DNA from 3 places in the Staphylococcus durrellii genome. Region 3 is predicted to be linked to each of the others. Evidence: predicted binding sites of a transcription regulator. Region 3 holds the regulator's gene; each other region holds the start of a gene.
What was found. Region 3 encodes CtsR, which represses protease genes until heat stress. Its sites were predicted from a motif close to ATGGTCAATAAAGGTCAAACA; they were not measured.
Positions count from the first base shown of each region.

Region 1: the regulator CtsR is predicted to act here: its motif matches at 1,296-1,316, upstream of clpB (ATP-dependent chaperone ClpB).
Region 2: the regulator CtsR is predicted to act here: its motif matches at 1,236-1,256, upstream of clpP (ATP-dependent Clp endopeptidase proteolytic subunit ClpP).

Region 1 covers NZ_JADIIO010000001.1:1,803,873-1,806,151, forward strand. Annotated here, with positions in the region: gene clpB (ATP-dependent chaperone ClpB) at 1-1,251, opposite strand, end outside; gene ISP02_RS08660 (acyltransferase family protein) at 1,453-2,279, opposite strand, start outside.
Region 2 covers NZ_JADIIO010000001.1:1,905,906-1,908,184, reverse strand. Annotated here, with positions in the region: gene ISP02_RS09195 (cell division ATP-binding protein FtsE) at 1-334, shown strand, start outside; gene ISP02_RS13270 (IS3 family transposase) at 889-1,071, opposite strand; tRNA gene ISP02_RS09185 (tRNA-Arg) at 1,078-1,149, opposite strand; gene clpP (ATP-dependent Clp endopeptidase proteolytic subunit ClpP) at 1,301-1,885, shown strand; gene ISP02_RS09175 (TIGR01777 family oxidoreductase) at 1,919-2,279, opposite strand, start outside.
Region 3 covers NZ_JADIIO010000001.1:2,176,908-2,179,186, reverse strand. Annotated here, with positions in the region: gene ISP02_RS10540 (NupC/NupG family nucleoside CNT transporter) at 1-779, opposite strand, end outside; gene ISP02_RS10535 (CtsR family transcriptional regulator) at 936-1,397, shown strand; gene ISP02_RS10530 (UvrB/UvrC motif-containing protein) at 1,413-1,979, shown strand; gene ISP02_RS10525 (protein arginine kinase) at 1,960-2,279, shown strand, end outside.

The DNA of each region.
Region 1 (2,279 bases), 370 kb from region 3:
ACGGCGATTGACTTGGTCTAATTCTGTAGGATTAGAGCCCATTTCAGTACGAATTGTGGCACATGCTTGATCCACTAAATCAATCGCTTTATCAGGTAGAAAGCGATCAGTTATATAACGATCTGATAATTCTGCCGCAGCTACTAAGGCACGGTCTTGAATTCTTACTCCGTGATATACTTCGTAGCGTTCTTTTAATCCTCTTAAAATTGAGATCGTATCTTCGACATCAGGCTCTGATACGTTAACTTTTTGGAAGCGACGCTCTAATGCAGAATCTTTTTCGATATATTCTCTATACTCATTTAACGTCGTAGCACCAATACAGTGTAGTTCACCTCTTGCTAACATTGGTTTCAACATGTTACCCGCGTCCATAGCACCTTCTGTTTTACCAGCACCAACTAACATGTGTATTTCATCGATAAATAAAATTATTCTACCGTCTGAATCTTTAACTTCTTTAAGTACTGCTTTTAAACGTTCTTCAAATTCTCCACGATATTTGGCACCGGCTACAAGTGCACTTAAATCTAATTCGAATATCGTTTTATCCAGTAATGATTCAGGCACATCTTTACGCACGATTCTTTGTGCTAAGCCTTCAACTATCGCTGTTTTCCCTACACCCGGTTCACCGATAAGCACTGGGTTATTTTTTGTTTTTCTACTTAAAATTCTTATAGAGTTTCGAATTTCTTCATCTCTTCCTATGACCGGGTCCATATTACCTTGTCGGACCTCTTCAACTAAATCACGTCCATATTTCTCTAAAGTTTCATAGTTCACTTCTGGATTTTGTGATGTCACGTGATTCCCTCCTCTAATTTTTTTAATAATTTCTGTTACTACTTCTGCTTTATTTGCTACTGCTTGCTTTGTTGTTTCATCTATTGCTATCGCAGCTAATAGTATATGCTCCATAGATATATATTCATCATCATAGTCTTTCATATATGAATCGGCTTTAGTCAAAAGTTCATTTGCTTTGGGACTAATATACTGTCCATATTGAACGTTATCCCCTTGAACTAAAGGATAATCTTTTAATTTATTTTCATATTGTGTTTTTAATTGCTCTGTATCAATATTTGCTCTTTCTAAAACATTGTGATACAAACTATCAGTTTCAGACAATGCTGATATTAAAATCGCTTCAATTTCAACGTTTTGTAATTCATATGTTTGAGCTTGCTCAACCGCATTTTGTAATACGCTTTGCACTTTGTAGGTCATTTGATTTATATCCAATATTTTCACCCCTATACAATTAGCGTTAGGTCAAATCTATTTTGACTTTGACTTTCTTTGACCTTAATTTTATTATAGACTCTTTTACTTAAAGAATCAACTCGAAAGCATAAAAAAATACATCATTTTTATTATATTAATTTCCTCATTACTGCATAAAAAAACCGGTAACGTCCAATGTGAATGGTTACCGGTTTACTGTTATTTTTTTAATGCATTAATGATTTGATCGGTTAACGCTTCTACCCCTTTTTGTTCCAAATGGATGCCGTCTGGTGCAAAGTATTCAGTATGGCCTTCTGAAGCTTCATACCAATTTATTAATTTAACATTTGAATGCTCTTTAGCGGCTTGAGCGAGCAAATCATTCACATGTTGTTCGTACGGTCTTGGGACCCTGACGTTAATTAAATAGATGTCTGCCTCTCCTAGTCTATTAATTAATTCATCTAATTGACTTTTACTAAAATCACCATTAGTACCTAATTCGAGCACAACTTGGTCGCCTTTTTGAGTTTTATCTTTGTACTGATTATTAACTAATGGCAATGCTTCATATAGATTTCTTCCTACCTTACCATCTATATCAGCATTTGGTACTTTGTCTTTAAATGTGTTACCAATATCTACCATGACAGAATCACCTAATAGCAAAGGTGCTAAATCTTTTTTATCATCATCTTTTGTCTCGACTTGTTTATCTGTGTCTTTATTATGATCAACTCGTTTAGACTGAGTTGTTTTTTTCTCATTATTTGTAGAATGAAACGTTGTTTTCTTGTGAATAATATCATCTTCTCCCAATCTGTCGAATGCACCTAAAAAGACGAGTAGCATAGGTATACAAAAGCCTAACGTAACGATAGTTCTAATTAGAGAAGCTTTTAATAATTTAGCAAAATTAAATACACTAAAACCATGTTCCCTAAATGGTAATTCAATATATCTATATGATGATTCAGCTAAAATGATTGTTAAAATGATATCTATCATATATACGTATACAGGATATTGACCTGCTACATAAT
Region 2 (2,279 bases), 270 kb from region 3:
ACCTTTAAATATAACGAAAAAAGATAAAGACAAAATAACTTCCGTAATAGCCAATGTTGGTTTAGACAAAAAGATATTAAAAGCTAAAGTTTATACATGTAGTGGCGGTGAACAACAAAGAATTGCTATAGCAAGAGCTATCTTAAAACGACCTAAAGTCTTGATAGCAGATGAACCTACGGGTAATTTAGATGAAAGTAATAGTGATGAAGTCATGAAATTATTTAAACAATTAAATAACGAAGGTGTCACGATTATTATGGCAACACATAATACAAAATATTTTAATTTAGGAAATAAAATAATAGACTTAGATAGCTTGATAAATTCGTAAAGAGGTGTCTAGGACATAAACCTGTTCTCAAAATAAGAGAGTTAATTCATTATGTGAACTGACCTCTGTTAAATAGCAGTAAAAAACAAAACGTTTATGGCTACCTTATACTTTTGATATAAGGTAGCCATTTTTAATGGAAGTGTGAATACTATATAGTTTTTGATCCTAAATATAGGATGAAAATTATTTTTGAGACAGTTATGTCCTGGCAAGGATGGATAGACTTGAAAAAGATTAATAAAAGCGTACTCTTAATTCAGACATCTACTGTCATTATAAAACTAGAGACTAGAGATAATATTATATACGAGGCTTTTGGTGCGATTCATAAATAGCTATAAATATTAAATGTTCTGATTATCTTTATTTATAGAGTTTATTACTAACGTTGACAGGCGATTTGTCATTTGAGTAGGAAATGATTATATTACTTAACTACTTTTATATACTATATTGCCTTGTTATGAAATACATTAAATGCAGAGAATATATCAAATTTATGTTCAATTTATATATTTAACATATTCTTTTCCACCCTTCGAGGTGGCTGGTTAGCTTTTTAGTAATAATATTTTAAAGGTTTGTTTCCTAAAATTTTTAGGAAACAAACCTTTAAATTTTAATTTAATTCCTTCATTATTATAAAAAATTATATACTTTTGAATAGCTTGTTGCAGTTGATGAAAACTTGTTGTTGACGCATTTTCAATTTCTAAAAATATATAATTATACATCATTAATCCCCTCGAAGGGAATCGAACCCCTATTCTAAGAACCGGAATCTTATGTGTTATCCATTACACTACGAGGGGTAAAATATACAATATCAATAGTTTACAAATGTTTAAAGTATTGGTCAATAATGAGTTTGAAAAGAATAAAAAAAAGGTGAGTTTATGTTTTGACCATTTTTGACTTTTGGGTTAAAATAAATTCAACAGTTATAATTAAGGAGGAAACAGAATGAATTTAATTCCTACAGTAATAGAAACAACAAACCGTGGTGAACGTGCTTATGACATTTACTCACGTTTATTAAAAGACCGTATTATCATGTTAGGTTCTCAAATTGATGACAATGTAGCAAATTCAATTGTATCTCAATTGTTATTTTTACAAGCACAAGATGCTGAAAAAGATATTTATCTTTATATTAATTCACCAGGAGGCAGTGTAACGGCTGGTTTTGCTATTTACGATACAATTCAACATATTAAACCAGATGTACAAACTATTTGTATAGGTATGGCTGCATCTATGGGATCATTCTTATTAGCAGCAGGAGCTAAAGGTAAACGTTTTGCTTTACCAAACGCTGAAGTAATGATTCACCAACCTCTAGGTGGTGCTCAAGGTCAAGCAACTGAAATTGAAATTGCAGCAAATCATATCTTAAAAACTCGTGCTAAATTAAATCAAATTTTAGCTGAACGTACAGGTCAATCAATTGAACAAATTGAAAAAGATACAGACCGTGATAATTTCTTATCAGCTTCTGAAGCAAAAGAATACGGCCTAGTAGACCAAGTTATGGAACCAGAATCATAATAAAAAACAGTCCTATATAGGACTGTTTTTTATTTAGTATTCTAAATTTTCAAGTGCTACTTTTAAATTATTAAATTTGAAATTGAAGCCTAGAGATTCTAATTTATTAGGAATAACTTTTTGAGTGTCTAGTACTACCGTAGACATTTGTCCTAATACGAGGCGGATCAATGTAGATGGCACCCAAGTGTAATGTGGTTTATCCATAATACGGCCAAGTGTATAACCAAATAAATTTTGACGTTCGGCAATAGGTGTAGTGAAATTAAATACACCTCGTGCTTTGTTATTACTAATTACAAATAAGATAGCGCGGGTAAGATCTTCTAGGTGAATCCACGAATACCATTGACGACCAGAACCAATTTTGCCACCAGCATATAAGTTGTATGGT
Region 3 (2,279 bases):
ATCAACATTGCGCCGACGATAACTGCTACTTTAAAACCATCTAAAATATATTCCCCTAAAACTTCGAAGAAAGATTGTTTTTGTGTTTCACTTTCTTGAACGATTAATTTATCTTCCTTTTCATCAACTTGATATGGATTAATAATTGAGGCAATAATAAAGCCACCAAATAAGTTTAATACAACCGCTGTTACGACATATTTAGGTTCAATCAATGTGAAATAAGCACCAATTATTGAAGCGGAAACAGTAGACATTGCCGAAGCTGTAAGTGTGTATAAACGCTGTTTAGGTATGTAAGCTAATTCTTTTTTTAAAGATATAAATACTTCGGATTGCCCTAGAATGGCTGCTGCTACAGCATTGTAAGACTCTAAACGCCCCATCCCATTAATTTTAGAAATTAAGAATCCCAAAACGTTAATAATTAAAGGTAAAATTTTTGTATATTGTAAGATACCGATAAGAGCAGAAATAAATACAATCGGTAATAATACGTTAAAGAAAAAAGGTGGGTTTTTTGGATCTACAAATTCAAAGCCACCAAACACAAAATTAACACCTTCAGCCGCTTTTGCTAATAAATAGTTAAAGCCGTCTGATATTCCTCCAATGACTGTTATTCCAGCTTTAGTTTTCAATAGAATAAATGCAAAAACTAATTGTATAAGTAACAGTAGGCCAACATATTTCCAACGAATATTTTTCCTGTCTGAGCTAAATAACACGGCTAGTACCAAAAATACTACTATCCCAATCAAGCCAATGATAATATGCATAATGTTCTCATCCCTTTATTTTTTTCTTATCATCTATAATACAATAAAAGTAATATTAGTAACATAGTTATTCAAAATTTTTAAATCATATTGGTTGAAAAAGGTCAAAGTTGGTCATATAATATAGTCAAAGAAGGTCAAAAAGAGGTGATAATCATGCATAATATGTCAGACATCATAGAACAGTACATTAAAAAGTTATTTGAAGACACCAATGAAGACGCTGTTGAAATTCAACGTGCACATGTCGCGCAACGTTTCGACTGTGTTCCTTCGCAATTAAACTATGTGATTAAAACACGTTTCACTAATAAACATGGTTATGAAATAGAAAGTAAAAGAGGTGGAGGAGGATATATTCGAATCACTAAGATTGAAAATAAAGACGAAACTGGTTATATTAATCACTTACTTCAAATTATTGGTCCTTCTATTTCACAACAACAAGCGTACTATATAATAGACGGATTATTAGAAAAGTCCTATATTACTGAGAGAGAAGCAAAAATGATTAGTGCAGTTATTGATAGAGAAACTTTAAAAATGGATATTGTAGCTAGAGATATTATTCGGGCTAACATTTTAAAACGATTACTGCCAATAATTAATTACTATTAAGGCGAGGTGATAGCCGTGTTATGTGAAAATTGCCATTTAAATGAGGCAGAAGTTAAAATATCGATTAAAGGTCAAGAAGGTACTCAAGAAAAGTGGGTATGCACTACATGTGCACAAGGTGGTAACCCTTGGACTCAAGATAAACAAGTAGAAAATCACCAAGATGATATCGAAGGTGCATTTGTTGTTAAGCAGATTTTACAGCACCTTGCTTCTAAACACGGTATCAACTTTGATGAAATAACTTTTAGAGAAGCAAAACGCTGTCCAACTTGTCAAATGTCATTAAGAGATATAGCACATGTAGGTAAGTTTGGTTGTGCAGAGTGTTATGATACATTTAAAGAAGACATTATAGATATAGTTAGACGTGTACAAGGTGGTCAATTTGAACATACTGGAAAAACACCACACTCGTCATATAAAAAATTAGCATTAAAGAAACAAATTGAAGACAAAACAAATTATTTAAGTCATTTAATTGAAGAACAAGAATTTGAACAAGCTGCAGTTGTAAGGGATGAAATAAAAGCATTAAAGTCAGATAGTGAGGTGTCACGTGATGAGCGAAAAGAAAATTAATTCACATATAAGTGAATGGATGCAAGACGAAATAGAACAACCAGTAGTCATGTCTTCAAGAATTAGATTAGCTCGTAACTTAGACAATCACGTACACCCGCTAATGTATCCTTCCGAAAAAGAAGGTGAAAGAGTGATTAACGAAGTTCAAGATGCGCTTCCCGAGTTAACTTTGCAAAGGTTAGATACTATGGACCAACAAAGTAAATATAAACTCGTTGCGAAACATCTTATAAGTCCTGAATTAATAAAACAACCTGCCGCAGCGGTACTATTAAATGATGACGAATCATTAAGTTT